3 regions of the Shewanella sp. MF08487 genome follow, and region 1 is predicted to be linked to each of the others. Evidence: predicted binding sites of a transcription regulator. Region 1 holds the regulator's gene; each other region holds the start of a gene.
The links. The regulator LexA, encoded in region 1, represses DNA repair genes until DNA is damaged. The targets are predictions, from matches to a motif close to TACTGTATNNNNATACAGTA.
Positions count from the first base shown of each region.

Region 1 (10,537 bases):
CACGTCTATCGGCGAATACATTAGCACCGCTAAGCAAGCTTTAGCTGCCGAACTCAAGGTACCACCCCGTTACAGCTACACCTTTGCTGGGCAGTACGAATATATGCAACGGGTAGATGCAAAACTGAAGCAAGTGATCCCTATGGCGTTAGCCGTAATTTTCATCCTGCTGATGATGACCTTTGGCTCCACTATGCAAGCGAGCATCATAATGCTCAGCCTGCCCTTCGCCTTGGTCGGCAGCACTTGGCTCCTGTACTTACTGGATTACAACATCTCGGTCGCCGTTGCTGTGGGTATGATAGCTTTGGCCGGTGTTGCAGCTGAGTTTGGGGTGATCATGCTTATTTACCTCAATAATGCGATTAAGCACAGGCAGGAAAAGAATAACTACCACACAGTGACCGATCTCAAAGAAGCCTTAATCGAAGGGGCGGTCATGCGCATTCGCCCTAAGGCGATGACAGTGGCCACTATCTTCTTCGGCCTGCTACCCATTATGTGGGGTGCAGGATCGGGTAACGATGTGATGCAAAAAATTGCCGCACCTATGGTCGGCGGCATGGTTACAGCCCCATTATTGTCACTGTTTGTCCTGCCCGCACTCTATCTACTGATTTACTCGCGTAAGCTAAAGAACGAAACCGCGCATGTGAGTTAACAGCAATAGCGCACTTATAAATATCCCCTCCAGCGATGAGGTTTGAGGGGATTTTTTATTCAATATGGAAAAATACTTACCAAGATCATCCGAACAAAGTTTGATGATAGAAAGCCACAGGATATGAACGAGCAACAGCACACCACGCTGATTAAAATAAGCCTCTAAGTTTATAGCGCTTATGTGTACCATTGACTCAGTGCCACACAGAATTGACTCAATTCACTGCAGCAGGAAGGATCCCATCACATGACCAAGTCATTTTGTTTAACTATCAGCCGGATATGGCCGCAAGCACTTTCCCTTAAAACCCCATCACGCGCGTTACTTGCTGCATTCGGTTTATGCGCTGCGCTAATCATTACAGCACCCGCCTTTGCCGCACCCGCTACCGGTGAATTCGTTGCCGACAAACGCTGTGAGCTATTTCAATCGAAAAATAAGCAGACAAATCCAGACCAATGGCAGAGCAATATTGGTGAGCGCTACCCTGTACTCGAAATCCTCGGCAACAGCGCCAAACCTGATTGGCTGCGAGTGCGTACCAACGCAGTGAAGTCTCCCATGCGCTGGATCAGTGGCGCTTGTGGTCAGTATCTGTTCAACGTTGCAGGCAGTAATGTATCGACACCTGCAACGGCAGTAGAACCCGCGCAAACCACCACAGCATCAGATATCAAAGCGAAAAACAGAGATAGCTTTAAAGAACGGGGAACTGTAGAGAAAAAGCAGGAGGATCAATGCAAAATTGGTGGCGAATTCGATGCTAACGTGCTCGCATTAAGCTGGCAAAGCACCTTCTGTGAACTCTATGGCCGCCGTAAAGCCGAATGCCGCGCCCTCAGCCAAACACCAGAATCGAGCCAATGGCAACACTTCAGCCTGCACGGACTGTGGCCGAATAAACAACAATGCGGCACGCGATATGGCTATTGCAGCACAGTCAAACTGCAACCGAATGATTTCTGTACTTATCCGGAGTTTGAACTGAATCCATCGGTGCGCAAAAATTTAGAAGAAGTCATGCCAAGCGCCCAATATGGCACCTGTTTAGAACGCCACGAATGGTGGAAACACGGCACTTGCCGTAGCCAAGACCCTAACGAGTACTTTTTATTGGCAACCCAGCTGACCCAAGCGGTCAATGCCTCGGCATGGGTACAAAAATTTATTCATGACAACATAGGTAAGAGTGTCAGTAAAAGTGAGTTAAACCAAAGTTTTGATAACAGCTTCGGTCAAGGTGCTCACACTAAAATGAGCCTAGAATGTGGCAAGGGATTACTGAGTGAAATCCGCATTAATTTGCCCGAGGTCATTAAAGCCTCAGACTCCTTGCCTAGCCTACTCGCCAAAGCCAACAAGGCAGGCAGAGGCTCATGCCCTGAAACAATCATGATTGATAACGCTAATTAAACAAATAGTTAGACAAATAAAAACGGCGATTTAGCGTCGCCGTTTTTCATCTTAATGATAGTCCTAAATATGGCCGTCACATTTGATTAAGCTTGATCACCGCAAAGGTAGCGCCTTGGGTGTCAGCAATAACAGAAATCGTCCCACATCAGGAATATTGCGGCAGTAAATGTGCCATCGCTAACAGATGACAAGCCCCTGTGACTATGCCAAATAACACCACAAGAATAATCAGCGGTGTACCGCCTATCACTCTAAAACCTGTACTCTCGGGGAATAACTGCCGCGATTTATAGGCCATCAGTGCTGGGACGATTACCGCCCACACAGTTGCCGCTAATGCCGCAAAGCCAATCGCCACTAAAAAACCATCAGGGAAGAGTAAACCTAAAATCGTTGGGGGTACAAATGTCACTAATGCGGTTTTCATCCGGCCCGAGCGCGAATCGTCAAAACCAAATAAATCGGCGAGATAATCAAACAGACCTAAGGTCACCCCTAAGAAAGATGAAGCTACCGCCAAGTTAGCAAACAGCGACAACATACTGTTTAACCAGCTACTCGCCATCACCTCAGACAAAGCGCCCACCAACACACCCATATTGCCACCTTGAGCAATAATGTCGATAAACTGGCTGCGGGGAATATTGCCCATAGTCGCCACTAACCAACAGACATAAATCACCAGCGCGATAAAAGTACCAACGAAAATCGCCTTGATAATGGTGGAGGAATCTTTGCCGTAATACTTCACTAAGCTGGGAACGTTACCGTGGTATCCAAAGCTGGCAAGACCAAAGGGTAGCGCCGCCCACAGATAAGGTGAAAAGCGGTTATTACCATCAGGTTCGAGCAACTTAGTCACATCAATTTCGATCAGTAAATTGCCGATAGCGAGGAAGAAGGTAATGATCATACCGCCGAGCATAATCGTGGTAATCCGATCCACGGCTTTAGTGCTGATCAACACTATGCTCGCCAATACTATGGCGAACACTAGCCCTGCCACACTTTGCGGTAACTCAATTCCCATGCCCTGCAAGCTGTGATTCACAATCGAACCACCGCCGCTGATATAAGCATAGGTCAAAATATACAACACGAACGCGATAGAAACGCCGTTCACTATCCGCCAAAACTGCCCAAGAGTTTGCTTGCTTAAGGTGTCGAAGCTAGCACCAGGTTCGAAATGTAAATTGGTTTCGAGCAACAATAAGCCCGACATCAACATGCAAAACCAAATGCCCAATAACATTAAAATCGAATAGCCAAACCACATACCTGCACCGACCACGGGCAGAGAAAACATCCCTGCACCTACTGTCGTGCCGGCAATAATCATGGCGCCGCCGAGCAAGGACTTACCTGTGGGCTTATGCTTAGCCGCATTCATATGATTTGCCATTAAACAATGTGCTCCGCGGTGACACTCGCCACTATGGTTTGTCTCACTGACGGACGTAATAAATTATTGGCTTGATCTCGAATGCGATTGATATTGGACTTATCTTCGCTATCCGCCAGATAACCCAATGCTTTTAACTTAACGCTCAATGTGCCATAAAGTTTTTTATCGTAAAACTCAGGTGCGGTAATACCATGCAAAGCCCCTAAACGCTGAGCCAGTAGATGACTCTCAGATTCAAGCTCTGAGCGTTCCATCTTAGGTCTATTCGCTAACAAGTTGAAAATAATGGCGTAGCGCTGCAGGGTCTCACTCACTGAACTGGCCAACAACAATAGTTGGCTAGTGTGCTCAGGCACGATAGCTAAGGTATCAGTCTCAACCACTAATCCTTGTTCAATCAGGAAATCCAGCACTTGCTCAACATAGGCTGGTAAGTCTTTAATTCCCATGAAGAGTTCGGCTTTCAGCAGTGGATAAAAATCGGCAACGACTGACGCGACTTGCTGACGCTGAATTTGCTCATTATGCGTTAAACAGCTAGCGATTAATGACGGTACAATAAATAAGTGAATGATATTATTACGATAGTAAGTCATAGAGACCGCCTGACTTGCTTCGATCGACACGATTTCACCTAGGGAGTCGGCGGATACAACAAACTTATTTAGCTCTAAGCCCTGCTGCACTAACAGCTTGCCATCTCCTTCGGCAACCGAAGTATAAGCAGTGTAAGGCACTTTTTTAAGTAAGGTTAAATACAAATCAAGCTGACGCTCTAGCAGACTGCGCTGTAAGGCATTTTGATCTGTGGCGAGTAACACTAAGCTTGTTAATGTCACTGAACTCGCTGCCGCGGCATCATTGATATGGGTCATAACCCGATTAGCCAGAACATTTACCGCTGGTGTTAACCAACTTGGTTTTTGCTCGGGATCATCAGCAAGCTCAGCACGCCAGTTGGGTGCGCGTTCATTCAAAAAGTTTTGCAGAGTAATCGGCTCGCCAAAATTCACATAACCTTGACCGAAATTACCGAGTTTGCGAATCGCACCAAATACCTGCCAGACTGATTCTTTTTTCTTTTTCTTACCACTTAACTCTTTATGGTAAGTCGCCACTTCCATCACATGGTCATAGCCTAAATACACAGGCACTAGCGTTACCGGACGTTCAATACCGCGTAGTACGCTATTCATTGTCATGGCGATCATGCCCGTTTTGGGTGCCAACAGACGACCCGTACGTGAGCGGCCGCCTTCAGAGAAGTATTCTACCGAATAACCTTTCGCAAATAGCTGGTCTAAATATTCACGGAATACTGCGGTATAAAGCTTATTGCCATTAAAGCTACGACGAATAAAGAAAGCACCACCGCGACGGAACATAGGCCCAGCGGGCCAAAAATTAAGGTTTATACCAGCAGCAATGTGCGGCGGAACCATACCTTGATAATACAAAATATACGATAACAGCAGGTAATCCATATGGCTGCGATGGCAAGGCACATAGACAATCTCGTGACCATCGTGGTGTAACTGACGAACTTGCTCGGCGCCTTTAATGTTGATCCCGCTATAAAGCTTATTCCACAACCAAGTTAAGAAACGCTCGGCAATACGAACTAAGCTATCAGAATAATCAGCAGCAATTTCATCGAGATACTCAATAGCCGTCTCGCGCGCTTGGGTTTCTGAAATCTTTTTGGTAGCGGCTTCTTCTTGAATCGCTTTACGTATTGATTCAGATTTTAACAGCGAATGAAATAACGCTTGGCGATTAGGCAACACAGGCCCTGTCATCACTTTACGTTGGCGACGGAAATGCACTCGCGCCACTCGCGCTAACTTATGGGCAATACCCATATCAGTACCATGCTCATCAGCCATATAACGCAGAGATACTGCATTGGAAAACTGCACAAAATTATGTCGACCTAAGAACAGAATCATTAGGCACTTGCGCAGCCAAGTCGGGTTTTCCCGCTCAAATACGGCCGCCTTCATCGTATCGTCCTCTTTCCCTGGCGTTCTCCCCCAATACAAACTGACGGGTACCAGTTGAATATCGAGCTCAGGATGTTGTTTATGCACCGCTAATAAGCGCATAAAACATTCGAGGAAAGGTTCATTGCCGGTACGCTCACCAAACAACGGCTTGCGCCCTTGAAGGCAAACGACTCGCGGTGCAACTACGCCATTAGCGACTAACGGCTCATAGGGACTAGGCAGCCCGAGTTTAGCGGTTATTTCACTCAGTGCAGCAATGTCACTAAGTGATTCTGTTTTCATCACATAAGCAAGAGGTCTGGAGGCATCCAGATTCAGATCGGCAAAGGGATCCTGAGGCACCACAATGGTATGCACCAATTGTTTTTGGATCCAACGTAATGATTTTAACCAAAGAGAGTCATGTTTAGGCATTATTCTTATGCAATTAAGTACGTTCACTAGCCCGATAGAATACCAGACTATAGGGAATATTCGCTAATTCTCTCCGATATGGTTAAAAAGTGGTTAATACTTGCGCTGCAAACAATACTGTATATACTAACAGTAACTGTATAGAAAAACAGGAAAGACCATGAGACCTTTGACGCCACGCCAAGCTGAAATTTTAGAGCTAATCAAACGAAATATTGCCGACACTGGCATGCCACCTACTCGGGCTGAAATTGCCACCCGCTTAGGTTTTAAGAGTGCCAATGCAGCTGAAGAACATCTAAAAGCGTTGGCGAAAAAAGGCTGTATCGAGATTATACCCGGCACCTCACGAGGTATTCGCCTCACTGCTGAAGTGGAGGATGTAACTGAAACAGGTTTACCTCTTATAGGCCAAGTGGCTGCAGGTGAACCGATTCTCGCCCAAGAACACGTAGAACAGTATTACCAAGTCGACCCAAACATGTTCCATCCCGCTGCCGACTTTTTACTACGAGTTAAAGGCGACAGTATGAAAAATATTGGTATTCTCGAAGGAGATTTACTGGCAGTTCATAAAGTAGAACAAGCTAGGAATGGTCAAGTGGTTGTCGCTAGAGTCGACGACGATGTCACAGTTAAACGTTTCGAAAAAAAAGGTAATGTGGTCTATCTACACGCCGAAAATGAAGACTACTCTCCAATTAAAGTGGATTTAGGCTTTCAAAGTTTAACAATTGAAGGACTCGCCGTCGGTGTGATCCGTAATGGAGATTGGCTATGAACAAACTAATTGGCAATGCCCCGCGCCATCCGGGATTGTGGCGTGATGATGAAGTTCGTGCAGCCGATTATGATTGGCATCACACACCTATCGCCTGTATGCCCACTAAAACTCAAGGTCGCCAAGAATTAATTCATCTGAGTGCGCAACTCGCTCAGTTAAGCCAACAGGGCCGTTGGTTAGTGCTCATCAACCCACCAAGTATTGGCTACAAGCAAATGCTCGCCAGCGCAGGTGTGCGTATGGATAGAGTCTTACTGGTACATGCTAAAGATGAAGTAGAAACCCTGTGGGCGATGGAAAAAGCCTTAACAAGTGGTACGTCCAGTGCAGTCATTACTTGGACTCAATCATTAGATGCGCGGGATAATCGTCGCCTACAAATCGTGGCTAAAAGTGCCCGAGCTATGGGCATAGTGCTTGAAGACGTAAACAGTCACTTACATGCCGACGTACGCATTGAGCAAGGCAATCTCTTCGGTCAGCAATCTTTTTTTAGCGCTGTACATTAAATATTCATTTAATTTTTTACCTTGAAAGCCGCCTCACCTATGAATGTGAGGCTTTTTTTTGGCAATTTTTCAGATAATTAGATAAATAAGTGATCTTGATCAATATTTAAACAGCAAGTATGGTTGGTTAAGTCGGTGATGATATATCACCTTCCGTGGTCAATGAATCGAGTATTTATCGGACTCGAAGCGCCACTAAAAATAGAGAACAGATTTATTTCAGTCGTATGTGCCAGCGTGGCTAATTACCAGCAGTAACAATACTTGATTAAAAGTAACAGCCGCCAACGCACGTTGAAGTCAAAAAAGCTTTTTTGGGAACTGAAGAGTTTGCATAGAGTTGAGACTTACTGTGTTGCTCTTCTTTGTAGTTGCTATTCGCAATTGGCAGAGGAGAAGTCTTGTGAAGCAATTGTTGTATTGTTTACTCGTGGTGTTATTCGCACCACCGTTGGCCGCCGCGGACATGCGGTTCAACATGACCCCTGGCGTGACCGAGATCAGTGGCAAGGTTTATCACTTGCACATGACCATCTTGTATATCTGCTGCGCAATAGGCCTAGTGGTCTTTGGCGTGATGATTTACGCCATGATCAACCACAGAAAATCCAAAGGCGCTGTCGCGTCCCACTTTCACGAAAGCACTAAAGTTGAAATCGCTTGGACGATTCTGCCATTTATCATTTTGATCTTAATGGCGATTCCAGCGACAAAAACTTTAATCGCAATGGAAGATCCCAGCAACGCCGATCTCACCGTAAAAGTCACGGGATCCCAATGGAAATGGCATTACAGCTACTTTGATCAAGATATTGATTTTTATAGCATACTGACAACACCCAGAGCACAAATCGAAGGCACCGAAACTAAGGGTGAAAACTATCTATTGGAAGTCGATAAACCGCTCGTTCTGCCGATAAATCGCAAAATCCGCTTTTTGATGACCTCTGAAGATGTCATCCATTCATGGTGGGTGCCCGCCTTTGCCATTAAGAAAGATGCCAACCCAGGATTTATTAATGAGGCGTGGACTCGCATAGACAAACCCGGTATTTACCGTGGTCAATGCGCCGAACTTTGTGGTAAAGACCATGGTTTTATGCCGATCGTAGTGCAAGCCTTACCCGAAGCCGAGTTTGAAGCTTGGGTGACGGAGCAGAAACAAGCCGCAGGTGCTGCAGCTGAAGCCGCTCAAGCCGCTTTATCACAAACCCTAAGTAAAGAAGAGTTGATGACTCAAGGTGAACAAGTTTACCTCGGGCACTGCGCAGCCTGCCACCAGCCCAATGGCGAAGGGTTGCAAGGCGTATTTCCGCCCCTTAAAGGTAGCCCGATTGCAACGGGATCACTCAGCGGTCACCTTGAAATCGTGCTCAACGGTAAAACGGGTACAGCCATGCAAGCGTTTAGTAAGCAATTGACTGCACAAGAAATCGCGGCAGTGACTACCTACGAGCGTAATGCTTGGGGTAATAATACTGGCGATGCAGTGCAAGCCAAAGACGTAAACGAGTACATGAACGGCAATTCTGCACAAACATCCGCCGCGGTACCAAGCAGTACAACTCCGACACCCGCGCCTGCAAAAGACGTCTCAGCTGCAGTCGATCCCGCAAGCCTCCCCACACTCAGCCATGACGCCCTCATGGCCGAAGGTGAAACTGTCTATGCGACCTTCTGTGCTGCCTGCCATCAAGTGACAGGTGCAGGAATACCACCCGCCTTCCCCGCGCTAGTGGGTAGCGCTATCGCCATTGGACCAGTCGCCAATCACATCGATATTGTGATGCACGGTAAAACAGGCACGGCTATGCAGGCATTTGGCAAACAGCTTAGCCCACAGCAACTTGCAGCAGTCATTACCTATGAACGCAATGCTTGGGGCAACAATACCGGCGATACAGTGCAACCTGCTGATATCGCAAGTCATGGACAGTAGGGGATAATGATGAGCACAACGACTCAAGATCAAACCGCAGCCCATGATGAGCATCATCATGGTGCGCCAAAGGGCATCATGCGCTGGCTGCTAACCACCAACCATAAAGACATAGGTACTTTGTATTTATGGTTCAGCTTCATTATGTTCTTAACCGGTGGCGCTATGGCCATGGTTATCCGCGCTGAACTCTTTCAACCTGGATTACAATTGGTCGAGCCCAACTTCTTTAACCAAATGACCACAATCCACGGGTTGATCATGGTATTCGGCGCGGTAATGCCGGCCTTTACAGGGCTAGCTAACTGGCTGATCCCTATGATGATTGGTGCGCCCGATATGGCGCTGCCACGGATGAATAACTGGAGTTTTTGGATACTACCCTTCGCCTTCACTATCCTTCTCAGTTCGCTATTTATGGAAGGTGGCGGACCTAACTTTGGTTGGACCTTCTACGCACCACTATCAACCACATATAGCCCAGATAGCACGGCGCTCTTTGTATTTTCTATTCACATCATGGGGATAAGTTCGATCATGGGTGCGATCAACGTGATTGTGACCATAGTGAATTTACGCGCACCAGGCATGACATGGATGAAGTTACCGTTGTTTGTGTGGACTTGGCTTATCACGGCATTCCTACTGATCGCGGTTATGCCCGTACTCGCGGGCGCTGTGACTATGGTGCTGACCGATAAGTTTTTCGGCACGAGTTTCTTCGATGCGGCTGGCGGCGGCGATCCTGTGATGTTCCAGCATATTTTCTGGTTCTTCGGCCACCCTGAAGTTTACATCATGATCTTGCCGTCCTTTGGCATCATCTCTGCCATAGTGCCAGCCTTCAGTCGTAAACCCTTATTTGGCTATGCATCCATGGTTTATGCTACCGCTAGTATTGCAATTCTGTCGTTTCTCGTATGGGCGCACCATATGTTCACCACAGGTATGCCAGTGTTTGCCGAGCTGTTCTTCATGTATTGCACTATGTTGATTGCAGTGCCAACTGGGGTGAAAGTGTTTAACTGGGTTGCCACTATGTGGCGCGGCTCACTCAGTTTCGAAACGCCCATGCTGTTTGCTGTCGCCTTTATCATACTCTTCACTATTGGCGGTTTTTCGGGGTTAATGCTCGCCATTACGCCAGCCGACTTCCAATACCACGACACCTATTTTGTGGTGGCGCATTTCCATTATGTGCTCGTGACTGGGGCGATTTTCTCCATCATGGCAGCGGCCTATTACTGGCTACCTAAGTGGACGGGGCACATGTACAACGAACGACTGGGACAATGGCATTTCTGGTGTTCGGTGATATCCGTCAACGTGCTGTTTTTCCCGATGCATTTCCTTGGGCTGGCAGGAATGCCAAGGCGCATCCCTGACTACTCGATTCAATT
Region 1 is NZ_JBOZPB010000021.1:17,070-27,606, forward strand. It holds gene ACRN9H_RS14250 (efflux RND transporter permease subunit) at 1-661, shown strand, start outside; gene ACRN9H_RS14255 (ribonuclease T2 family protein) at 911-2,077, shown strand; partial or broken gene ACRN9H_RS14260 (VOC family protein) at 2,154-2,236, opposite strand; gene mtr (tryptophan permease) at 2,226-3,482, opposite strand; gene plsB (glycerol-3-phosphate 1-O-acyltransferase PlsB) at 3,482-5,905, opposite strand; gene lexA (transcriptional repressor LexA) at 6,066-6,686, shown strand; gene ACRN9H_RS14280 (cell division inhibitor SulA) at 6,683-7,198, shown strand; gene coxB (cytochrome c oxidase subunit II) at 7,602-9,137, shown strand; gene ctaD (cytochrome c oxidase subunit I) at 9,147-10,537, shown strand, end outside.

Region 2 (10,537 bases), on a different contig from region 1:
TCACGATACCTTCAACTTTGGCTTCGTTTAATTTCACCAGCTCTTTTTCAACGTCCTGCGACAAATTCATGTAAAAACCAGGAATATGGATCACACCAACCTTACGATTAGCGTATTCACCATCTTTAGGCTCAATCACCTTAGAGGTTGCTGCTCGGTCTTCTAAACGAATTTTATCGCGTACTAAGGTGACATTGAATGGCTTAGCATTCGAGCCGCCTTTTTTAGGTAAAATTTGCAGGACAACTTTACTGCCCTTTGGACCTTTAATGAGTTCGACGACGTCGTCTAAACGCCAGCCGATAACATCAACTATCTCTGCGCCCTCTTGACCAACGCCGACAATTTTATCTTCTGGTGACAACTTTTCGCTACCCGCCGCAGGGCCGCCAGCAATTAAGCTTTTTATAACGGTGTAATCGTCTTCAAGTTGCAGCTGCGCACCAATACCCTCTAGGCTTAAATTCATTTCCATTTGGAAACGTTCAGCATTGCGTGGTGAAAGGTAACTGGTATGCGGCTCAATGCTACGTGAAAACGCGTTCATCACACCTTGGAATACGTCTTCACTGTTAGTTTGAGTCAAACGTTTAATGGCATTGTTATAACGCTTTTGCAAGATATCAACAATTTCAGGCCATTCTTTACCTGTGAGTTTTAGATTTAACGCATCGTATTTTACACGTTGACGCCATAACTCATTAATTTCAGACTGATCTTTTGGCCATGCCGCGTCATCGCGGTCATACTCATAGACATCACCAGGTACGGTGAAACTAATCTCTTTATCCAATAGGGATAAAGCATAAACAAAGCCTTCGTAGCGACGTTTTTGGACGATATCAAACATCTTATAGGCAGGCTCAAGTTCACCAGAACTGAGTATGTCATCAAATTGAGTCGCGTAAGGCTTAAAACTATCGACATCAGCTTGCGTTAATACATTGCGACGGAAATCGAGTTGCTGCAGATAACGATCAAAAATTTGTGCAGAAAAGGCATCATCAAGATTAAAACGATGATAGTGCGAACGAGTATATAAATCCGTTACCCTTTTGCTCGCAACCTTATGTTGCGCTTCCTGCTTGAGAGTGGGTAACTCGCTGATTTGAATAGTAGGTGGTACGGCCCAAGCCGAAAATCCGACAAAAACTGTGGCGATAGAGGTAGCCAAAGTGAGGTTTCGCATCAACAAGTTACTCCGTTTTAATAAATGATTACAGCAGGATATGTTCTGCTCTAACTTTAATCGTTAGGCCACTATCAAGCTGAACATGAATATCTTCCTTGTTAATATCAGTAATGACACCGGCTACAGGAGTCATACCTAATTTAACATTGACGCGTTGTTTTTTCGTTAAATCAGTCAATTGTGCTTGGACATAATTCACGACTGGCGCAGCAGCTTTAGGTGCAGGCTTAGCTGGACGTTCAGTTTTAGGACGCTGAGGAGCCGCCACCTTTTTAGGTGCTTTCTTTGCCACAGGCTTTGGTGCAAGTGCTGCACGTTTCGCTTTGGCCTTCTCTTGACTCTCTTTCAACATCGCTTGAGCATGGTCAATATGCTCTTGCTCTAACTCACCGCAAGGTTCGCCATCCAGATTAACGCGTTGTGCGCCTGCTTTAACAGACTTCAAATAGCGCCAACTGCTGGTGTAACGTCTTAAGGCAACTCTGAGCTGAGTTTTACTGACTTTAGAATCATCAGCCAACCTTTCAGCCAAATCTTGAAACAACCCGATTTTTAATGGCTTAGTTTCACCTTCAGCAATAAAGCACAAAGGAAATGTTTCATACAAATACGCCAAAATTGCATTGGTGTCGGTCAACTTTTCTGTTGATTCCATCATTACTTCCACAGTCAAAAAAGAGACATCGATTCGAGGTGATATTGATCAACTTCTTACGAGTCATTTATCTTCGTTAAACTCAATAGTGAGTCAACGTACAAATTAGCATCCTAGCCGCGTTTACTAAAGTTAAAAAATAGACCTTAACAAATTTTTACAGCTCAAAACACTAAGCTTATTTATTGCATGCTAATCAAACCAGCTTAATGCGTGCAGGCACATATTATAAGGCGCACGCCACCGATTGCGACCATGAATTATGCATTATTGTACGTAAATTAATCAAATAGGCAGCTTTCAAAACTTTTAACCAATAATTCTAGCCCTTTTTGGTCTTCTTCATCGAAACGATCCAAGATAGGGCTATCAATATCGAGTACAGCAATCACTTTACCCTGTGCACGAACTGGCACAACGATTTCTGAATTACTGGCAGAATCACAAGCAATATGACCATCAAATTGATTAACATCGGCCACTCGCTGAGTTTGATTGCTTAACGCTGCCGTACCGCATACGCCTTTTCCTAACGGGATACGTGTACAAGCTACTTTCCCTTGAAACGGGCCAAGTACCAGTTGTTCACCACGCATCACGTAGAATCCCACCCAATTAAGCTCTGTCAAGTTATCATTAAGTAAGGCTGAAAAATTTGCCATACCCGCGACAAGATCATCCTCGCCAGCCATCAGAGCTAATACCTGACGGTTCAGTGACTCATAAAATTTCGATTTCATTACATTTCCTAACAATTTTATTCTGCTGCTTCGGTCTTTTTAGCCGCTTTTTTCGCAGTAGGTGGATTCGTTGGCGTACTATTAACCTGAACGACGCCTTTAAGCAAGTTTGCTAGCTCATCTTTATTATTAGCGAAGTAGAATGCGAGTTTTTCGCTCACACTTTCATCTATACCCAAATCGGCTTGTTGAATAAAAGGGATCAGGTTGTCAGCGATATCGAGCATCTTATCGTAGGCATCAGCCTCCTTCTTAGATGTGAATGTCATCTTTTCAACCCCTTCTCTGACCACGACAAACTGTGTTATTACTGCCATGACTGCCTCGCACTGTTTTTATATACAGTAACTAGAGTGACATAGATTGAACTTGTGATGCAAGTGTTCTGATTAATCTGATATTATTAGCCTACTTTCGTTGCCAAGATAATATGAACGTTAGAGAGTATTTAACGATTATTAACATCATATGACGCACGGATCTCGCTGTTATTACTCAAAATTAGGCTAGTAATATTTTTATATGCATGAAAATACAGCAGAAAACTCAATAATCTTATGCCGTTCCTGCGATTTAGCAATCCGCAAACGAGCTTTGCCTAGCGGTGTAAGAGCAATTTGCCCGCGTTGCAGCACCGCACTTTATGACACCCCCTATTACTCTATAAATGGCATGTTAGCACTGTGTATTTCGGCATTAGTGTTTTATTTCCCGGCCAATTTTTTACCAGTACTTGAGATCCATTTTTTTGGTAGCATTCGTACCACCACTGTGTTTCAAGGTGCATTTGCCGTATTTGATCAAGGTTATTGGTTAGTAGGTTTAGCCGTGCTAGCCGCCGCAGTAATTGGCCCGGGCTTATTACTGTTATCCATCTTAGTGCAGATCTTAATTGTCAAATGGGGCTTAAATAATGTTTTGTGGCGAAAATCATTAAAGCAATTATTGAAATGTCATGGCGTATTGTCGCAACTCACTATGTTAGAGATTTATGTGATCAGTTTTTTAGTTTCTTCATTTCAGCTTTCTGATTTTTCAGATATTTACTTTGGAATGGGCACATTTTGCTTCACTATGCTATTTCTCGTGACCTTGTTTCTACAAAGAGAATACGACTTAGAACATATGTGGACGTTATTGGAAGGTCATCGCTGATATGAAACAACAAGGTAAAGATATCGGCCTATGTCTCTGCAAAGTGTGTCGCCAACTCAACAGCAGTGAACTCACGCACTGTCAGCGCTGTGAAACTGAGTTGCAAGTCAGGGACTACTCCAGCCTGCAAAAAAGTTGGGCTTTGTTGATTACCGCTGCCATCTTGCTGGTGCCAGCCAACATTTACCCTATCACTATGCTGACCAATCAAGGGCAAGTGCGGCACGACACGATTTTTTCGGGCATTTTGCATTTAGTGCATTCAGATATGCTGCCTATTGCCATCATAGTGTTTACCGCCAGTATTTTAGTACCATGGATTAAAATCATCGGCTTATCTATTTATCTGTGCGCGATCAGCTTTGATATCCCGATTTCAAAAAAGAAATTGATGGTGGGTTTTCACATCATCGAATGGATTGGCCGCTGGTCAATGCTCGATTTATTTGTCATCTCAATCACAGTGGCATTAGTGAACATGGGACAATTACTCGACGCGAAACCCGCGCCTGCGGCTACCGCATTTGCCTTGGTTATTCTGTTAACTCAGCTAGCCGCAAAAATTTTAGACACTCGTTTACTCTGGGATCGATTGGAACCTCAAGATGACACAAATTGAATCGCCGAAAGTTGTAAAGAAAAAACTCTTTTCGCCCATTTGGCTGCTTCCTATTGTCGCGTTGGCATTGGGTGCTTGGCTGGGTATTAAGAGCATTAAAGAATCGGGTGTTGAAATTCAAATACATTTTCCGAGTGCGACAGGGATTGACGTCGGTAAAACCTTAGTCAAATACCAAGGCTTAACTGTCGGTAAAGTCAAAGACATCGGTATCGATGACGATTTGAAAGGCGTGAACGTCAAAGTCATGATGGACTATCGCGCCAAACCTTTCTTAAATAGAGAAACCTTATTCTGGCTCGTCACCCCCAAAGCCAGCATTACTGGCGTTGAAGGCTTAGATGCACTGTTTTCAGGCAACTATATTGCTATTCAGCCAGGGAAAGGTAATGACGCCACTTTCTTCGAGGCCGAGCGCCAACCGCCACCAATGCAAATTGGTTCTGAAGGTGTCATGGTTGAACTGACCTCAGATAAACTCGGTTCATTAGATGTGGGATCGCCGATATTCTTTCGCCAAATACCTGTGGGTAGTGTAGCGAGCTATCGTTTAGACGGTAATCAAAGAGTGTTGATCAGCGCCTTTATTCAAGAACAATACGCTCGGTTAGTGAAGAAAAACTCGCATTTTTGGAATGTTTCTGGCGTGAAAATTGATGCTTCACTTACGGGTATTCAAGTCAGCTCTGAAAGCTTGGCGTCAATACTTGCGGGCGGCGTAACTTTCAGCTCTGACGATGATGCTCCTATCGCCCAAAATGGTGATACGTTTGCTCTTTTTGACTCAGAGATCACCGCCCTTGGCGGCATTGAAGTCAACCTAACAATGGCCGACGGTAGCGGAGTCGATAAAGGGACTCGCATTGTTTATCGCGGTATCAATATTGGCAGTGTGTTAAGTAAGCAACTTACCCAAGATGGCATTACAGCCGTAGCTAAATTTGAACCTCAATATGGTTCACTGTTAACTAACGACGGCGTGTTTTGGCTTGAAGGTGCAGATATTTCCCTTTCAGGCATTAAAAATCCAGAACGCTTACTGACAGGTAGCGTGATCAACTTCCTGCCGGGTATTAATACTAAAACGGCTATGCCAAGCAATTTTACCTTACAAGCAAAAGCGCCTGATTTACTGCAATCGAAGAAGCGTTTCTTGACCTTAACCTCAGCCGAAAACATGGGCATTTCAGCGGGCGCTCAAGTTCGCTTCAAGCAAATCCCCATTGGTTCAGTGCTTGCGGTTAAGTTAACCAAAGATTTATCGGCGGTGGAATACCAACTCGAGCTACAACCTGAGTTTGCCAGTCTAATACGCAGCGACAGCTATTTTGTGCCTGAGTCAGCATTAACGGTAAACGCATCGTTAAACGGTGTCTCAGTCAAAGCAAGGGATTTTACCACGCTCACTCAAGGTGCTGTTAGCTTGATCCAAGGTCACAGCGACACACCTTTAGCTGCTAGTGGCGCTCTGACCCTCTTTAGCTCTGTGGATACTGCGACAGCTTTTTATGATCGTCAGCAGCAAGTACATTTAACGTTAATCAGTCAAGATGGCGCCGATGTCAGCCAAGGCTCACCGATTTACTATAAAAAAATGCAAATTGGCACCGTTGACTCAGTGAACTGGCAAAGCAAAACCGAAGACTTTGCTATCAAGCTCGCTATCGACAAACAGTTTCAACCCTTGCTGAAAAAGCCAAAAGTATTCTGGCGTAACAGCGCCGTGGATATCAGTGCCAGTCTTGCCGGTATTGATGTCGCCGTTGCCCCGCTACAAGGGGCATTAAAGGGCAGCATCAGTATGGGACTGCTTGATATCAATGACAAAGTGAGCAATACAATCCCGTTAAAACTCTATGAGAGCAAGCAGCTGGCATTAACTCAGGCGCAGGCGATTCGCCTCACATTACCCGCCTCCAGCAAGCTTACGCCCAAGGCCGCGATTCGCTATCAAGGTCATCAAGTGGGTGAAGTGTCGCAGGTAAAACTCAATGCGGATCTCGATACACTCACAGCTAGCGCATATCTCTACGGGGAATATGCCGAACATTTCAGCCGCAGTGACTGTGAATATCATTTAGTGGATGCGCAAATTTCTCTAGCAGGAATTAAAGCGCCAGAAACCTTGATCACTGGCCCTTATATCGGTGTACTGCCGGGTACAAGCAGTCAAAAAGCGACCCAGTTTGTTGCCAACCTCGCTGCCAGCAGTTATGCCAATGTTGCCGAAGATGCGCTTAAATTCGTCTTAGAAGATAACACCTTAGGCTCGATGAAAGTCGGCACACCAATCTTCTTCCGTGGTATCAAAGTCGGCCAAATCGACGGTTATAGCCTATCGACACAGGGTAACAGTGTATTGATGCAGGCCCATATCGAGGCACAGTACAGTCACTTAGTGAATCAAAGCAGTCAGTTCTGGGATGCCTCAGGGATTAAAGTCGATGTCGGCCTCTTCTCTGGTGCCCAAATCGAAGCGGGCTCGCTGGAAACCTTACTCGCTGGCGGCATCAATGTGGCGACTAAGGACACAACTCAAGAGGGTAATCGTTTAGCGACTGGTGCAGTATTAAGATTGCAACACAAAGCCGAAAACGAATGGCAGGAATGGGCGCCAGCCCAGTAATCCAGCGCATTACAATCCCTAATTAAAGCTGTTAAAAATTAGTCAAAGCTGTTACAAATCAATCAGGCGCATTATGCGCCTGATTGATTTTTAGCTTCTCGAACTGTTATTGGCACATTCTAGGGTGCTCAAGACACTTGCCATCCTGTTAACCATAAAACCAATAGCAAACGGCAATCGCGGCACTGATCCCCGCAAAATCGGCGGTTAATCCACAGGCTAAAGCGTGGCGGCCGTGACGAATACCCACTGATCCAAAATACACCGCTAAAACATAAAAAGTGGTTTCGGTACTGCCCTGAAAAATGGCTGCGAGCCTGCCAGCAAAAGAATCGACGCCATGGTGATCCATTGTCTCAAGCATCATGGCTCTGGCGCCTGAGCCACTAAAAGGTTTCATCAGCGCAGTTGGCATCGCATCGACAAAACGGGTATCAAAACCCAATATCCGCACGCCAGTGACAATCAGCTGCAATAAATAATCCAGAGCACCAGATGCGCGCAGCAAACCAATGGCCAATAACATAGCGAGCAGATAAGGGATCAACTGAATTGATTGAGCAAACCCTGCTTTTGCCCCATCAATAAATTCATCATAAACCGCCACCTTGCGAATACCAGCAACAATCACGAAGGTAAATACCAGTAACAGTAAGATACCATTGCCCATTACCGTCGATACTGTACCTATCGCCTGTGCACTTAAGGTCATTAAATAAAACCCACTCGCCACTAAGCTAGAGAGCATCAAGGCGCCGTAACCGAGCACCACCGAGTTCAATAATGAAATCCGCTGCACTAATGCTACAACCAGTAAGCCCGCCAGTGTTGATGCTGAGGTTGCCAGTAAAATCGGCAGAAAAATATCCGCAGGGGCAGCAGCACCTTGCTGGGCGCGGTAAAGAAATACAGTTACTGGCACTAAAGTGACAGAGGAAGTATTGAGTACTAAGAATAAGATTTGCGCATTGGTCGCCACCGTTTTTAATGGATTTAAACTCTGCAAATCATGCATCGCCCTTAAACCAAGCGGCGTGGCGGCATTATCCAAGCCAAAAATATTCGCCGTTAAATTCATAGTAATGCTGCCAAAGGCGGGATGTCCCTTAGGGACTTCGGGCATCAAACGGCGCAGTAATGGCTCAAACACAAAGGCGATAGCACCAACCACACCGGCCTTCTCGCCTACCTGCATCAATCCCATCCACAGGGAAAGCACGCCAATCAGTCCAAGGGATATTTCAGCGGCAAGCTTAGCGCTAGCAAACAATGCCGCTACCGAAACCGATAAAACGTCAAAGTGACCATTGAACAACTGCACCGCAATTGCGAGCAGTGCCGTGATAAAAAAAGCTAACCACACACGATTTAACACACCTATCCCCCTTTATTTTACTTATTTTTATTCTATTAGCTTAACGCTGTAGTGCGTTAACTTTGGCGGCTCAATTCAATATCTGTACGATTGTCAGTACCTATCGTGTTAAGTCGTCACATCCACAGAGTATCAAAGGAGAAAATCTCAGCCCTAATAAGGGATTATGATATACTTGCGCCAGTTGAAACACAGTCTATTTCCCTCTCGTGCAATGAAATCAATGGTCCAATGAAGTCAATGGTTCAATTAAATCAAAATTTTATCAACACAATCACCCAAGAACTCCCCGCCCATTTATCCATGGACGAGTTTATTGCCGCTTGCGACAGGCCGCTTAGACGTTCTATTCGGGTCAATACCTTAAAAATCAGCAGCAACGACTTTAAGACTCTGATGCAGCCTAAGGGCTGGACGTTCCAGTCGATTCCTTGGTGTGAAGACGGATTTTGGATCAGTTACGATGAAGAAGAACAACTCGGCAATGCCTTAGAGCACATTCAAGGCTTATTCTACATTCAAGAAGCCAGCTCTATGTTGCCGCCAACCGCACTTTTTACGCCTAGTGCATTTACGACTAGTGCAAAGTGGCAGTGCGTACTCGATCTCGCCTCTGCGCCGGGTTCAAAAACCACTCAAATGGCCGCGTTAATGCAAAACCAAGGTTTATTAGTGGCCAATGAGTATTCGGCAAGCCGCGTGAAAGTCTTACACGCCAACGTACTGCGTATGGGCGCAAGCCACTGCGCACTGACCCATTTCGATGGCCGTGTTTTTGGTGAATACTTGTATGAAAGTTTTGATGCTGTGCTCATCGATGCGCCCTGTGGCGGCGAAGGCACGATACGTAAAGACGTCGATGCGCTAAAGCATTGGAGCCTAGACGATGTGTTGGCGATTAGCGAAACCCAAAAAGCCTTAATTGAATCCGCATTTCTCGCCCTGAAACCCGGCGGCAGTTTAGTTTACTCGACCTGCACCTTAAATCGCCTCGAAAACCAAGGCGTATGTGAGTATTTAAAGCAAGCCTACGGCGATGCCGTGCAATTTGAATCCTTACATGATTTATTTGATGGTGCAGAAAAGGCCACTACTGCCGAAGGTTTCTTACATGTCTGGCCACAGATTTACGACAGTGAAGGTTTTTTCGTCGCGAAATTAACCAAAATCGCCTCAGTGCCGCGTTTACTGCCCGAGCCTAAACTGCAGAAAAATTTCCCCTTCACGACTACATCAGCGAAACAAGCCCAAGGGATCAAAGACTATTTTCAGCAGGATTTAGGCATCAGCTTACCGGACGAACTCATCATGGTTCGCGATGATGAATTTTGGTTATTTCCGCACGAATTCAACGCTTTTATCGGCCGTATGCGCTTTCAGCGTATTGGCATTAAACTCGCAGATAACAGTAAGCACGGTTTTAAAGTCCGCCATGAAGCGATTATTGCTTTAGCGGGAAAACAACTTAGCCCAACGGCAAAAACGGTCGATGTGAGCGATGTTGAAGCTAAAGAGTATTTGATGGGGCGAGATATTCCCTTAGCTACGGCAGGCAAAGCCCAAGGTGAAGTGATCGTCTGTTATGGCGGCGCGCCATTAGGCATGGCGAAACATTTAGGCAATAAGTTAAAAAACAACCTGCCCAGAGACTTAGTGAAAGATAAAGTGTTATTGCTACCAGAACAGACAAAATCGTTATAGTTCTGCTGTTTTTTAGCGATAAATAACCTAAAAAAGGGGAAGGTGAACGCGACTCTAGGGCAAAAGCTCGACTACACTGAGTCTATATGTAAAGCGCACTGCATGGCGCTTTCACCTGTAGCGCACGGCTCTTCAACGAGCCATTCCCCTAGGCCCAAACAGCTTTAATCGTTTTGGGCCTTTTTTTATGCATGTACGCTGACAATCACGCAATCGCATAAAGTGATTAAAAGCACTTGCAGCTAACGGCCAACTAAACGCGCTGCATCTTTGAATAAATTAAAGAAGTTATTGCTGGTGTATTCAGCAAGATCTTCGTAACGCTCACCTCTAAGCTCAGCCACAAACTCAGCAACATCGCGCACATAGGCGGGCTGATTCTCTTGTCCACGGTGTGGAATAGGCGCCAAATAAGGCGAATCAGTTTCTACGAGCAGACGATCCTGAGGCACTTTGCGGATAACGGTTCGCAGA
Region 2 is NZ_JBOZPB010000001.1:108,641-119,177, forward strand. It holds gene prc (carboxy terminal-processing peptidase) at 1-1,189, opposite strand, end outside; gene proQ (RNA chaperone ProQ) at 1,218-1,847, opposite strand; gene ACRN9H_RS00445 (GAF domain-containing protein) at 2,129-2,587, opposite strand; gene ACRN9H_RS00450 (YebG family protein) at 2,605-2,904, opposite strand; gene ACRN9H_RS00455 (paraquat-inducible protein A) at 3,110-3,742, shown strand; gene ACRN9H_RS00460 (paraquat-inducible protein A) at 3,744-4,361, shown strand; gene ACRN9H_RS00465 (MlaD family protein) at 4,348-6,987, shown strand; gene ACRN9H_RS00470 (nucleoside recognition domain-containing protein) at 7,136-8,362, opposite strand; gene rsmF (16S rRNA (cytosine(1407)-C(5))-methyltransferase RsmF) at 8,603-10,063, shown strand; gene ACRN9H_RS00480 (TatD family hydrolase) at 10,306-10,537, opposite strand, start outside.
Region 2: ACRN9H_RS00450 (YebG family protein) is a predicted target of LexA. The motif match lies at 2,915-2,934, and genes of this name have one in related genera.

Region 3 (10,537 bases), on a different contig from region 1:
ACTGCTTCTGGTATGGGCGCAGTATCCGCCGCATTGCTGGCTAATTTACAGATGGGCGATCACTTAGTGGCGTCGAATGCCGTATACGGTTGTACTTACGCGCTAATGACGACTCAGTTTGCCCGCTTTGGTATTGAAGTGTCCCTAGTGGACTTTTCATCGGTAACAGAAATAGAAGCTGCGATTAAATCCAATACTAAGGTCATTTTCTGTGAAACCCCAGTCAATCCGCATTTGCAGGTATTTGATTTAGCGGCAATTGCGAATATTGCCAAACGTCATCAGTTGGTCAGTATTGTCGACAATACCTTCATGACGCCATTACTGCAGAGGCCGCTGGATTTTGGCATTGATTTGGTAGTCCACAGTGCGACTAAATATCTGAATGGCCATGGCGATGTGATTGCGGGGATAGTGTGTGGCAGTGAAGAGCAGCTCCACAAAGTGAAGTATGAAATTTTAAAGGATATTGGTGCTGTGATATCGCCACATGATGCTTGGCTGATCTTACGCGGCCTTAAAACCTTAGATGTACGTTTACAGCGCCATTGCGATAGTGCCCAGCGCGTCGCTGAGTTTTTATCTGAGCATCCCGCAGTGACTCGAGTGTATTACCCTGGTCTTAAATGCCATCCCGGTCATCAGTTTATCGGTAAGCAGATGAAACGTGCTGGTGGTGTGATTGCATTTGAATTAGCGGCAAATTTAGATGAATCCATGGCATTTGTGGGCTATTTAACGCTATTTTCTATTGCGGTAAGTTTAGGTGACGCTGAATCCCTTATTCAACATCCGGCATCAATGACACATTCGCCTTATACCGCAGAAGCCAGAGCCGCAGCGGGGATTAGTGATAATTTACTGCGGATTTCGATTGGCTTAGAAGATTGTGATGACATTATCGCCGACTTAAAGCAGGCTTTTGCGCGTATGACATAGCCTGTTAACTTGTCCATCCTGTCTAAGTCTATGTGCAGTTAGATAATTGGTGCAGTTGAATATATTTTGGATATCGATTTGGTGTTTTAGTATTCCTTAGTCTATTTTTGATTGAAGGCCACGGAAGTAGGACGAGAGGCCGAATTTCATGGAGCAGAGGAATCGTTATGAAAACCATAAATGGTATACCCGTTATTATGAGTGCCATGGCATTAACCTTGTTATTAACAACGCCAGTTAGTGCCGCAGAAACAACAAAAGCCGCTGAAAAAATGCAGACTCAGGTTAAATCTGAGGCCAGTGAGATGACATCAACTGCGAAAAAAGCGATGCCAGATACCGCCCAAGTCAACATAAATACGGCTTCGGTTGAACAGTTACAAGTACTAAAAGGGATTGGTGCAGCAAAGGCTCAAGCGATTGTCGACTACCGCACTAAAAATGGTAAGTTCAATGCAATCGATGATTTAGCAAATGTATCGGGTGTTGGGACTAAATTGATTGAACAGAATCGTCATATAATCAAGTTATAATATTTAAGATATTCAGTGAGTTTAGTATAACAATGTTCAGTAACATCTAAATAAAAGCCTACATAGTTAGGCTTTTATTATTTTAATCACTATATGTGCTTATAGATTGTGCAGTTGGTGAGGATATTAACGGATCTTGTTGATTAGCGCTTGATCCCGTGGGAGCCATAGGGGATAATACTTCGCGTTCTAGCAAGCTCTTTGGTTTATCTAATCACAAGAAAATGCTCGAAGTTATGGTGACCCTAGGGTCCCCCCGCAATGATAACTTGTGAACTCGGCCAGGCCTGGAAGGGAGCAACCGCAGCAAGTGACTCGTGTGCCGGGGTGTGGCTCTAGGGGAACCTCCAAGTTCAATTTTTCTCCTCTAATATCCTTTCTTATTAGTATTTTTCGTTTAGTTCCTCATTTTTCAATAGCGGCATAACTGACTATTTTCAGTATTCGAATGTGTTTCGGATCTACGTCAATTTTATGTATCGACGTTTTCTATTTAAGTACACCTGTCTTTATGAGTGTCATTGGATTGTTTGATAACTGTGTATTTGATAGTCATTCAGCAGTTGATTAAGCTCGAGTGCCATTTCTTGTAGGCATTAATTATTCGCTTCGGCTTCTTCTTGTAATCTTTTTTGTAAATTTTGCTTAAGAAAGACGCGCGACTTTTCTAGCGCAGTTTGGATCTCACGCTTTAACTCTTGCAACTCTTTGTAATCCTCAAAGAAATAGGTATCGACAAGGTGACGAACGTAACGCACGGGGAGTTGGTTTAAGGTTACACAACAAAGATCTGCAAGATAATCCTCGGGAAGCTCGTCCATCAGCCCTTCGTCTGACAATATTTCCATCAAAAGAACTTCGTAGTAATTACGGATTTCAAGTTGCATTTTTATACTCCATGACAGTTTTATTGAGTTTGCTACTACAAATCGTTTATCGCAATGAAAAATTAGTTAAATCTTTGGCTTATATTGTAGTGCGACTCTGGCATCGTTGCAGCGAATGATGCTTATAAATGGATTTTCTGATGTTATTATTGACAGTGCTGCCAGCCGCCATTTGAATAGTCCTTATCTTACGGTAAAGCAATATCCCCACGTTTTTTTAACATGGTAGAACATCAATCTACTTTTTTAGTCAGCTTTAACACTATGGTTTTATGAGAATACCGCTATTGATACTCTTTTAACGTCATCATTTTATGGTTTGTATGAGGCAGTATTTTTATTGAAGTGGGAAGTTTTTTTAAAGAAAGCGCCAGCTTAGATGTGCTGGCGCGATAGCTATTGGCTCGATAATTAATATCGATTAAACCTCGTTATAACAAATTGCTATAACTGTGAAATGGCCCAACTCATAAACTCTTTACGTGTTTTTTCATCTGCCTGCAGCCACCAGTATTGCAGCATTTGCTGTGGATTAGCGCCTGCAGCTTTGGATGTATCAACTGGAGCGGTTAATGACGTTGCGCTGACAGCAGTTTGAGCCGATGTAGTTGCGGGGGCAACTGCTGCTACTGCACCTGCAGCGCCAGTTGCTGCAGTGACACTACCTGCTACATCATCAGCTTGATTTCCTGTGAATAAGCGCGAAACAAAGCTTTCTTCTTCTAAATTGGTATTTGTCACTTGGTAATTGACGTCGCCTTTATCACTGCGTGTTAATTTAACTTGCGGATTTTTAGCGAAGACTTTGGGCTTTTTAACGACGTCTCCTTCGGCGGCTTGAAGGTGGTATTGATAGTCGCCATCCACGTTTAACGTCACGATGAAAGGAGCCGATTTAACAAAGGTTTGGCTATCACTATAATCATCTTCGACCATTTCGTGGTAACGAATGGCGATTTTGTGAGTGCCGGGTGCCAAGGTTAAGCTGCTTTTATGATTGAATAAACTAGACTCTACTTTTTTACCGTCGAGGGCAATATATTCAAATGACATTGGAATGGTCAGATCTGCAGCGAAGGCTGAGGCAGAACTGAGTAATATTAGCAGGCTGCTAATTGGCAAAAGTGATTTCATTATTATTCCTTAACGATTATTACTCTGATACGGGCGTTCGAATATTTGAATGCGATCTTCTATATAACTAATAGCTTGCCTGCATTTTCCTAAACGACGATGCATCAAAAGGATGTCATTTTGCAATTGTATTTTGTCAGCACTATGACAGTTTTCAAGTTTTGATTCCATTTCTTCAATTTTTTGTTCAAATTTTTTTGCCCAATTTAGATGTTTGTTCAATTCTGCGTAAATTTCATGACTATTTTGCATCACGTTATTGGCAATCCATTCAAAACCACTGGCTTGATGAGATTGATTCTGACGTTGAACAAAGCGGGCACGGCTACTGGCGCGTTGTTGAGTTTTGGACTTAATATCAATAGAGGTCGTAAGCAAGGCACGTTTGACGGCGGTAAATCTGTCTTGAATTCGCTCACAGCTCAGTGCGATAGTTTGCGGGGCAAGTTTGAGCTTAATTTGTTTTTCGAGCTGCATAATACTGCTACGAATTTGTTCAATACAGGGGCCGAGTTGGGCGCCGTGTTGGATAAACAGCGAGTGATTAAAACGCTCCGTTTCTAGCAGGAGCTTGCGCTGCGGCGGGGCGAGTCGATTATCGTGTTGCAGCACTTCTTGTTCTAAGGCTTTAAGCTGATTCTTCAACATCACCATTAATTGTTGGGTGTTCACAACCATGCACTCCATGCCAAATTTGCTGCAATCATTAGCACAATTAAAATAAACAGTGGACGGATAAAGGGCATGCCAAATTTAATCGCGCAGCGAGCGCCGATAAATGAGCCTAACATCATGCACAATCCCATCCCTAAACCTATTTGCCACTGTACTTGCCCAAGCCAGCCAAAAATAGCTAATGCGGTTAAGTTGCTGGTAAAGGTCATTGCACGGGCGAGCCCACAACTGTGCAGTAACGGCAGCTGATATAAAGAGCCTGATGTCACCGTCCAAAATGCGCCAATACCGGGGCCAGCAAAACCATCATAAGTACCTAAAATTAATCCCTGTAGCCACTGCTTTTTAGCGGGAGGTTTAGCTATTGGGGCTTGGCAGTTGATATCTGATATCGCATTTGGGCTGACTAAACTGTAAATAGCGATGCCGATGATCATCAACGGCAAGACTTTTTCGAGCCACTGTGTATCGACTAAATACACTAGAAAACTGCCCAATACCGCGCCAATAAAGGTGGCGATAAAGGCCATGTACCAAAACGAAGGAGTAAAGAGATGCTGGCGATAATAGGTCCAAGCTGCCATGGAGGAGCCAAAACTTGCTGCTAGTTTATTAGTGCCTAATACCGTATGCGGCGGCATACCTAAAGCTAATAGTGCAGGAATCGACAATAAGCCACCTCCACCGACTACGGCATCAATAAATCCAGCGATAAGGCCAATCACTGCCAACAGGGCCCAATGGCTGGGCTCGAGTAACAATTCCAAATTTTAATCCTACTCTATAACTCGTCTGAAGGGCGGTAAGGCATCTAACAAAGATTTGCCATAACGCTTAGTCACTAGTCGCCTATCCAAAATAGTGACTCTGCCATAATCTTGCTCTTTACGCAGTAATCTACCACAACTTTGAATTAGCTTGCGGGAGGCATCAGGGATGGTCAATTGTAAGAAGGGGTTACCACCTTTAACTTTGACATATTCTGCATGGGCTTGCTCAACGGGCGAGGTCGGTACCGCAAAGGGCAACTTAGTGACGATTAAATTAGTGAGATAATCGCCAGGTAAATCCAGACCCTCGGAGAAACTACCTGTGCCAAATAAAATACTGGGTTCACCCTTATCGCATTTGGCTTTATGATTCTCTAACAATTGTTGCCGCGGGGCATTACCTTGGATGAGGAGCTCGGTAGTGAGTTTACCTTCAAGTAATTCGACTACTTTTTCCATCTGCCAATAAGAAGCAAATAGTACTAAGGTGGCCATTTCACCATCAATAAGCGTGATGATTTGCTCCGCAAGCTCTGCCGTATAGGCATCATCCGTAGGCTCTGTGCGCATTTTTGGCAAATACAGGGTCGCGTTATTGGGGTAATCGAAGGGCGATTGTAAGGCTAAATAACGGCTGCCATCATTGAGGGATAATCCCACCTGATGCACGAAATGGTCGAAGTTATTCAGTGCGCGCAGCGTGGCACTACATAAGACAACGCCCGCAGCCTTTTGCCACAACATAGACTCCAGCATAAAACCGACTTCGATAGGTGAGGCGCTAAAGAGATAATCCGCCTGTTTACCCGTGATAAGCTCAACCCAGCGCGCCATAGGGGCACCTTTGTGTTTATCTTCTTTAGCCATCATCTTCCACAATTTTTGTAGATTCTCGAGCCTTTGCAACATAAATCCTGTTTCAGCCAGTAGGGCTTCGGATTGATGTTTAGGAATATCGCCATCTTTTATCGCTTCGGCCAGCAGTGACAGCATTTTATTAAATTGCTTCAGGGCAAGATTAGAGGTAACAGCGAGGTTTTCGGCGAGAATGAGCAGTGACTCGGGAAGTTTGCCGTGCTCAAACCGCAAGCGGTTTTCTGGATTGGCAAAGTGCTTGGTCTGGGAGTCACAATATTGGGCTACCTGATTAAGCTGAGTGATCAAATCGCTTAAATGATCTTGCATAGCCTGAGCAGGGGCAATGATATTGTTGCTCTTTATTTGGTTTTGTAACTTAGCGCAAGTTTTACCAATTTTTTCGAGCCAGTCGCATGCGCCCCTCAGCGTGGCCTGCGCACTGGAAAAGTCCCGCGCCACAATCGGCAAATGATGTGCCTCATCGATGACGTAAAACACATCTTCGGGATCGGGTAAAATTACCCCACCCCCTAATTCTAAGTCGGCAAATAATAAGCTGTGGTTGGCAATGAGTACGTCCCATGTGTCGAGATCTTCCCGGGCCTTATGGAACGGACAATTTCTATGGCTGGCAACTTGGCGATGGCAACTGTGTTTGTCACAGGCGATTTGTTGCCATAAATGATCGGGTAGTGGCACATTTAAGGTATCGATTTCACCGTTCCAGCGACCTTCGTTATAGTCTTTTAGCAGGCCGTGCATCATCGCCACTTGGCTATTGTCTGGCTTAGTTTGCCACATCGCCATTTGTGTACTGTCATCGTCACCGATGAGCATCGCCAATTTTGATAAACACACATAACGTTGTCGACCTTTTACAAGGCCAAAACGGAAATTTAAACCAGATTGTTCAAGAAAGAAGGGTAAGTCTTTATGCAGTAGTTGCTCTTGTAATGCCACGGTAGCGGTGGCAATACAAACTTTTTTCTTACTCGATAATGCCAGTGGGATGGTACCGAGAATATAAGACAATGATTTACCGATACCCGTCCCCGCTTCGACCACAATAATGCGTCTATCTTTGTCATAGTCGCCGGCGAGGGTCTTAGAGATTTCCGCTACCATATAGTTTTGTTCGCGGCGCGGCCTAAAATTAGGCAAGGCGGTAGCAATATCTTTATAGATGGCGCGGATCTGGGTTTTTACATTGTCAGGTAACATGCGTCACTACTTTATCGAATTAATGCTGTACATAATAACAGTGATTGCATAGCCTAAGAAACTTTTCTGCCATTTGGTGGCATTTAAATTGAGTAGCTATACGATTTGGGAACCAATGCGATGAAGCCTGAGGCAACAGCGGCCGTTAGTGTACAAGGTCGAGTCTTAACACGCCATGCGATTCATCGTCATGGGAGTTTAGTGTTGCAGTATTATCTGGCGACCGCCCAAGGCCCTGTGCTGGTGGAAGTGCAAGGCACTGAACACATTTGTTTTTGTCATCAAACGGATGTGGCGGCTTTACAGTTACAAACGCCGGGTCAAGCATTACGGTTTGTGCCGTTAGCGCTCAAAAGCTTTAAAGGCGGCGCCGTCAGTGGAGTTTATGCTAAGTCCAGCAGTAGCTTACGTACTTTACAACGCATTGCTAAAGATGCTGATATTCCCCTATTTGAAGCGGATATTCGCCCAGAACAGCGTTACTTATTTGAGCGTTTTGTGGCGCTTGATGTGGCCTTTTTAGGGCATTATCTTGAGCCTAGTATTGATAGCGCTGAGGTTAACTCCTTGCCTGTGTTTATCGGCGAGCGGGCTAAGAGTATTGCCCCTTTAACGGCGGTGAATTTACGCTGTATCTCACTGGATTTTGAATGTAGCTTTGAGGGTTTACTCTATTCGGTCGCGCTATATGGTCAAGACAGTGGCCGAGAGGAGGGGCAAGGCAGCCTCAAGCAGACTTATGAAAAAGTGATTATGGTGGGCGACGCTGAATCAAACTCCCCCGAATATATTGAATGGGTGGCCGATGAATCCGCGCTAATTCATCGATTAATTGCTTGGTTCCATGAGTTTGATCCTGACTTTATTATCGGTTGGTCAGTGGTCAGTTTTGATCTTGCATTGCTATCACGTCGCGCGCTATTACACCGTATTCCGCTAACGATTGGCCGGGGTGGGGCCAAGCTTGATTGGAAGGTCGATAATAAATTTCGCCCCGAAACCTTGAGTTTACCGGGGCGCGTGGTACTCGATGGTATCGATTGGCTTAAAGCTGCTTTTTATCACTTTGAGCGTTTCTCGTTGGAATTTGTGTCGCGGCACCTATTAGGTGAAGGCAAGGCCATTCATAACGTGGATAACCGCGTTGAAGAAATTGACCTGCTGTTTAAGACCGATAAACAAGCCTTAGCACATTACAATCTCACCGATAGCCGCCTAGTGTGGGATATTTTCACTCACACTCAATTGTGGGATTTTGCCCTCGCGCGGGCCGAACTGACGGGTTTAGAACTGGGACGGGTAGGGGCTTCGGTGGCGGCGTTTAATCATTTGTATTTACCACATTTACATCGCGCGGGTTACGTTGCCCCCGATGCCCCTGCAAGTGATGGCATTGAAAGTCCCGGTGGCTATGTGATGGATTCGTTGCCAGGACTGTATAAAAATATCTTAGTATTTGATTTTAAAAGTTTATATCCCTCAATTATTCGTACTTTTTTGATCGATCCTAAAGGCTTGGTTGAAGGTTTACAGTTACCCGAGTCTGAATGTGTTGCAGGGTTTCTAGGTGGCCGATTTAGCCGGCAGCAGCCTATCTTGCCTAAGCTTATCCAAACATTATCCGAGCAGCGCGAAAAGGCTAAACGTGAATATAATGCGCCGTTATCCCAAGCGATAAAAATTATCATGAACTCCCTTTATGGGGTTTTAGGCTCCCAAGGCTGTGTTTTTCATGATGCTAAGTTGGCAAGTTCTATCACCATGCGTGGTCATCAAATAATGAAGCAAACCCGCACCTGGATAGAAGAAATGGGCTATCAAGTGATTTACGGCGATACGGATTCGACCTTTGTCTGGCTTGGCAGCGAGCCTGATCTCACCGATATAAGCGCTTTAGGTCAGACACTTGCCGACGATATCAACGCAAAATGGCACGCTAAGATTACTGAAGAACACCAAGTTGAGAGTTTTCTCGAGTTACAGTTTGAGCGTCATTACGAGCAGTTTTTTATGCCAACGCTAAGGGGGTCATTAGAAGGCAGTAAGAAGCGTTATGTGGGGGCTTGGCGTAATGCGAGTGATGAACTTGAGCTTATTTTTAAAGGCATGGAACAAGTGCGTAGTGATTGGAGCCCTTTAGCACGTAAAGTTCAAGCATCACTCTACGAGCGCATGTTTAACCAAAGGGATATCAGTGTTTATTTAGCTAGCGTGTTTGAACAACTGCTCGATGGCCAGTTAGACGATGACTTAGTATTTCGTAAGCGTATGCGGCGCAATATTGAAGACTATACAGCTAAGTCTTCTCCACATGTCAAAGTTGCCCAGCAATTATGTGACACAACAGGTAATGCTGCTTTTGGCAAGCGGGGAGCACAAATAGATTATCTAATCACTGTAAACGGTCCTGAGTCTGTTGAGTACAGAACCTCTAAAATCGACTATCAATACTACATCGACAAACAAATTGGTCCTATTGCCGAGCCAGTATTTTCAATAATGAAACTAAACTACATGAGCATTACATCAAAACAACTATTGTTAATATAATGTTTTAACTATTTCTGTCGTGTTTATTTTTGTAGTCGATGATTAGGCTTGTTAGGTTTAGTTGATGTTAATCACCTTGTTTTTGTGATGCGAGTCTGCATATTTTTTAGGTTTCGCTTTGAGGAGATATTGAAAGTTTGCTACCCTTTAAGCTGAAATTGTAAGGAAATATAACAACGGAATGACGTTGGTAGAACATAAACAAAAAGGTTAAGCCCCAAATGAACAAGACGTTAGTAGCCACTGCGCTGGCAGCAATATTTCTAGTACCCTCTGTCTCAGCTATCGAGATCTATAAAGATAATAAAAATGCCGTAGAAATCGGTGGTTTTATTGATGCTCGCGTGATCAACACTCAGGACGAAACAGAGGTTGTTAATGGTGCATCACGGATTAATTTCGGTTTTAACCGTGAATTGACCGACGGTTGGAATGCATTTGCAAAACTAGAATGGGGTGTAAACCCAGTGGGTAATAGCGATATTGTTTACAATAATCGCTTCGAATCGGTACAAGAAGAATTTTTTTATAATCGTTTAGGTTATGCCGGCTTATCTCACGATAAATACGGTACCTTAACTATCGGCAAGCAGTGGGGTGCTTGGTACGATGTCGTTTACAATACCAACTACGGCTTTGTATGGGACGGTAACACTGCCGGTGTTTACACGTTTAATAAAGATGATGGTGCGGTAAACGGTGTGGGTCGTGGTGATAAAACGGTTCAGTATCGTAATGCCTTTGGCGATGTTAGCTTCGCAGTTCAAGCACAGTTAAAAAACAGCAGTTTCTATACGTGTGATACGACCGCTGATATTTCTCAAAGTCAGTGCCAAACGAACTGGGAAGGTGGCGATAAAGCGGCGCAACAAGTCGAGTATAATTACACCTATGGTGGCGCGCTGACCTATAAAGCGACTGATATGCTGACATTAACAGCAGGTGTTAACCGTGGTGAGTTTGATGTCAG
Region 3 is NZ_JBOZPB010000013.1:51,419-61,955, forward strand. It holds gene megL (methionine gamma-lyase) at 1-939, shown strand, start outside; gene ACRN9H_RS10765 (ComEA family DNA-binding protein) at 1,107-1,472, shown strand; RNA gene ffs (signal recognition particle sRNA small type) at 1,718-1,814, shown strand; gene ACRN9H_RS10775 (late competence development ComFB family protein) at 2,069-2,359, opposite strand; gene ACRN9H_RS10780 (DUF2057 domain-containing protein) at 2,804-3,493, opposite strand; gene ACRN9H_RS10785 (primosomal replication protein) at 3,503-4,171, opposite strand; gene ACRN9H_RS10790 (sulfite exporter TauE/SafE family protein) at 4,162-4,935, opposite strand; gene dinG (ATP-dependent DNA helicase DinG) at 4,945-7,017, opposite strand; gene ACRN9H_RS10800 (DNA polymerase II) at 7,138-9,567, shown strand; gene ACRN9H_RS10805 (porin) at 9,789-10,537, shown strand, end outside.
Region 3: dinG (ATP-dependent DNA helicase DinG) is a predicted target of LexA. The motif match lies at 7,041-7,060, and genes of this name have one in related genera.